2 regions of the Agromyces sp. NPDC029043 genome follow, and region 1 is predicted to be linked to the other one. Evidence: predicted binding sites of a transcription regulator. Region 1 holds the regulator's gene; the other holds the start of a gene.
What was found. Region 1 encodes HrcA, which represses chaperone genes, less so after heat shock. Its sites were predicted from a motif close to TTNGCACTCGNNNNNNNCGAGTGCNAA; they were not measured.

Region 2: a site for HrcA is predicted at 1,020-1,046, ahead of groL (chaperonin GroEL). Genes of this name have one in related genera too.

Annotation. Positions count from the first base shown of each region.
Region 1 is NZ_JBVHVX010000007.1:17,798-19,993, forward strand. Features, by position in the region: gene ACZ4TW_RS10620 (DUF4870 domain-containing protein) at 116-529, opposite strand; gene hrcA (heat-inducible transcriptional repressor HrcA) at 737-1,756, shown strand; gene dnaJ (molecular chaperone DnaJ) at 1,818-2,196, shown strand, end outside.
Region 2 is NZ_JBVHVX010000011.1:89,705-91,900, forward strand. Features, by position in the region: gene ACZ4TW_RS14535 (LytR C-terminal domain-containing protein) at 1-493, shown strand, start outside; gene ACZ4TW_RS14540 (cold-shock protein) at 703-906, shown strand; gene groL (chaperonin GroEL) at 1,088-2,196, shown strand, end outside.

The sequences.
Region 1 (2,196 bases):
TTCCTCCCCGCATCGCCCCCGCCCGGCCTCTGCCCCCTCCCCCCCCCCCCCCCACCCCCCCCCCCCCCCCCCCCCCCCCCCCCCCCCCCCCCCCCCCGAGCCGTCCTGCGGCGCCCTACTTGATGAGGCGCACCGCGAAGGGGTAGCGGTAGTGGCGCCCCTCCTTGGCCTGCAGGAACGCGATGATCGAGAAGACCACGCCGAGCACCCACGGGATCCAGGTGAGGAACGAGAGGAAGGCGCCGAAGCCGAACGTCACGACCGTGAGGAAGGTCACGACGATCCAGAGCGCGATCGTGGCGAACAGCAGCGTGATCTGGAAGTTCAGGGCCTCCTTGGCCTCGGTGTTGGTGAAGGAGCCGCGGTCCTTGAAGACGAGCCAGATGATGAGCGACGGCAGGATGCCGAGGATGCCGCCGAGGTGCGCGAACGACCCCCACTGGACGTCCTGCTCCTGCGAGAGCGGGGCGGCCGGTGCCGGCTGCGGGCCGGCGTTGGGATCGTGCGGGGGGACGTTGGGATCGGTCATGTGCGTGCCTTTCGGATCGGACGCGGGCACCTCGAACGGGGCGGGGGTGCATCGGGTGGGTGCGCGCGACGTTGCACACGCTACTGCCGTGCCGTTCGGGCGGGCAACGGTGCGAGCCCTGAATGTCGCGGTAGGATTGGCAGTCACGGGAACCGAGTGCTAAGCGCCGGTCCGCCGCCGTCACGCCGGTCGAGGGAAGCGAGGGCCATGGTCTCCGAACGCAGTCTCGCCGTGCTCCGCGCGATCGTGCAGGACTACGTCGCGTCCCGCGAGCCCGTGGGCTCGAAGACGATCGTCGAGCGTCACCACTTCGGCGTGTCCGCGGCGACCATCCGCAACGACATGGCCGTGCTCGAGGAGGAGGAGCTCATCGCGGCTCCGCACACCTCGTCGGGCCGCATCCCCACCGACAAGGGCTACCGGGTCTTCGTCGACCAGCTCGCCGACGTCAGGCCGCTCACGACGGCCCAGCGGCAGGCGATCGAGACGTTCCTCGGCGAGTCCAACGACCTCGACGAGCTGCTCGCCCGCACCGTGCGATTGGTCGCGCAGCTCACGCGCCAGCTGGCGGTCGTGCAGTACCCGAGCTTCCAGCGCGCTCGCGTGCGCCACGTCGAGCTCGTCTCGCTCGCGCCGACGCGCGTGCTGTGCATCCTCATTTCCGACACGGGGCAGGTCGAGCAGCGACTCGCCGAGCTCGACCAGCCCGCCGACGAGGAGACGCTCGGCCGGCTCCGCAACCGGCTGAACGAGGTCGCGGCGGGCCTGACCATGACCGATGCCGCGGCGGCGCTCTCCGTCGAGACCGAGACGGCCGACCGGGCCCACGCCGAGGTGCTCCGCACCCTCGCGGCGACGCTCGCCGACCAGGCGAAGTTCACCCGAAGCGATCGGCTCGTCGTCGCGGGCGCCGCCAACCTGGTTCGCACCGAGCAGGACTTCGCCGGCAACATCCTCGGCGTGATCGAGGCCATCGAGGAGCAGGTCGTGATCCTGAAGCTGTTCGGCGAGATGACCTCCGAGGAGGGCATCGCGGTCCGGATCGGCCGCGAGAACGCCGCGTACGGCCTCGGCGAGACCTCCGTCGTCTCGAGCTCGTTCGAGATCCCCGGCCGCGACGTGTCGCGGCTGGGCATCGTGGGTCCGACCCGCATGGACTACTCCCAGAGCATGGCCGCCGTGCGCGCCGTGGCTCGCTACCTCTCGCGCACGCTCGGCGAGAGCTGACTCGACCGGAGCCGCCCGAGTCGCGGCATCCGTCACCGCAATCGAAAGGAACCCGCCCCCTGTGGCCGACCACTACGAGGTCCTCGGCGTCTCGCGCGACGCCACCCCCGACGAGATCAAGAAGGCGTACCGCCGCCTCGCCCGCGAGCTCCACCCCGACGTCAACCCGGGCGCCGAGGCGTCCGAGCGGTTCAAGCAGGTCACGCACGCCTACGACGTGCTCTCCGACCCGAAGCAGCGCCAGCAGTACGACCTCGGCGGTGGCCAGGGCGGGTTCAACGGCGCCGGCTTCGGCGGGTTCGGCGACATCTTCGAGACGTTCTTCGGCGCGGGGCAGGCCAGCCGCGGGCCGCGTTCGCGTCGCGAGCGCGGCCAGGACGCGCTGATCCGCCTGGAGGTGAGCCTCGACGAGGTCATCTTCGGCACGCACCGCGACCTCG
Region 2 (2,196 bases), on a different contig from region 1:
GCGGGTCGGCGCGCACCGCGCCCCGGCGCGACGCCGCAACCGCTGGGTCGCGTTCGGCTGGGCGGCCCTGGCGACCGTCGTGCTCGCGGTCGCCGGGATCGCGGCGGTGGCCGTCTTCAACGACCGCCTCGACTTCGGCGACGCCGCGGTGCCGACGGCCTCGCCTGAGCCGGTCGTCACGGCCGAGCCGACGATCGCGCCCGACATCCCCGTCGCCGTGCTGAACGGCACGACGACCGCGGGGCTCGCGGCGCGGGCGAGCGAGACCCTCGCGGCCGGCGGCGTGCCCGTGGGCGTCGCGTCGAACGCCGACGCGAACGATGTCCAGGAGACCGTCGTCTACTACGCGACGGCCGAGCTCGAGGGGGCGGCCCGCGGGGTGGCGCAGCTGCTGCCCGGTGCCGACGTGCGGCTCTCCGCGGAGTCCGCCGAGTCGGGCATCCAGCTCGTGGTGGTGCTGGGCGCCGACTACGCCGAGCAGACCGCCGGCTGAGCCGGTGACCGAATCGTTGCCATTCTGCGACCATTCGTGACGCGCAGCCTCTTGTGCCCGGCGCGCGGCCTGTGACTATCTGGAGTCGGTCGCTCGAAACCCGTGTGAAGCACCCGGCGCCCCACCGGCGCCACGTCAGCACGTCGGACGGCCCGGTACAGGCGAGAGGCACGTGCTGACTCGGATTCACGGCAACATGGGAGCAACGCATGGCGAACGGAACCGTCAAGTGGTTCAACGCTGAAAAGGGTTACGGATTCATCACCGTCGACGGCGGGGGCCAGGACGTCTTCGTCCACTACTCCGCGATCGACATGGCCGGGTACAAGGTGCTCGAGGAGGGCCAGCAGGTCGTCTTCGAGGTCGGCTCGGGCGCGAAGGGCCCGCAGGCCGAGGCCGTCCGCCCGGCCTGAGCCCCGTCTCACGGAAGCGCCGCCGTCTCGACCGGCGGCGCTTCCGCATGTCCGCGCGTGTCTGCCGGTGCCCTCCTCGCTTGCACTCGGGACGGGTGAGTGCCAGAATCGTTTTAGCACTCGCTCGTTTCGAGTGCTAACCCACGGTTCTTAGACGTCCGGGAAGGGACGAGAGACACACATGGCAAAGATCATTGCTTTCGATGAGGAGGCCCGTCGCGGCCTCGAGCGTGGCCTCAACACGCTCGCCGACGCGGTCAAGGTGACCCTCGGCCCGCGCGGCCGCAACGTCGTGCTCGAGAAGAAGTGGGGCGCGCCCACGATCACCAACGACGGCGTGTCCATCGCCAAGGAGATCGAGCTCGACGACCCGTACGAGAAGATCGGCGCCGAGCTCGTCAAGGAGGTCGCGAAGAAGACCGACGACGTCGCCGGTGACGGCACCACCACGTCGGTCGTGCTCGCCCAGGCGCTCGTGCGCGAGGGCCTCCGCAACGTCGCCGCGGGCGCCGACCCCATCTCGCTCAAGCGCGGCATCGAGAAGGCCGTCGCGGCCGTCTCCGAGGAGCTCCTCGCCGCCGCGAAGGAGATCGAGACCAAGGACGAGATCGCCGCGACCGCGTCGATCTCGGCCGCCGACCCCCAGATCGGCGAGATCATCGCCGAGGCGATCGACAAGGTCGGCAAGGAGGGCGTCGTCACCGTCGAGGAGTCGAACACCTTCGGCACCGAGCTCGAGCTGACCGAGGGCATGCGCTTCGACAAGGGCTACCTGTCGGCGTACTTCGTCACCGACCCGGAGCGCCAGGAGGCGGTGTTCGAGGACCCGTACATCCTCATCGCCAACCAGAAGATCTCCAACATCAAGGACCTGCTCCCGATCGTCGACAAGGTGATCCAGTCGGGCAAGCAGCTCCTGATCATCGCCGAGGATGTCGACGGCGAGGCCCTGGCCACGCTCGTCGTGAACAAGATCCGCGGCATCTTCAAGTCGGTCGCCGTCAAGGCGCCGGGCTTCGGCGACCGCCGCAAGGCCCAGCTCCAGGACATCGCGATCCTCACCGGCGGCCAGGTCATCTCCGAGGAGGTCGGCCTCAAGCTCGAGAACGCCACCCTCGACCTGCTCGGCCAGGCGCGCAAGGTCGTCATCACCAAGGATGAGACGACCATCGTCGAGGGCGCCGGCGACCCCGACCAGATCGCGGGCCGCGTCGCCCAGATCCGCTCGGAGATCGACAACACCGACTCCGACTACGACCGCGAGAAGCTGCAGGAGCGCCTCGCCAAGCT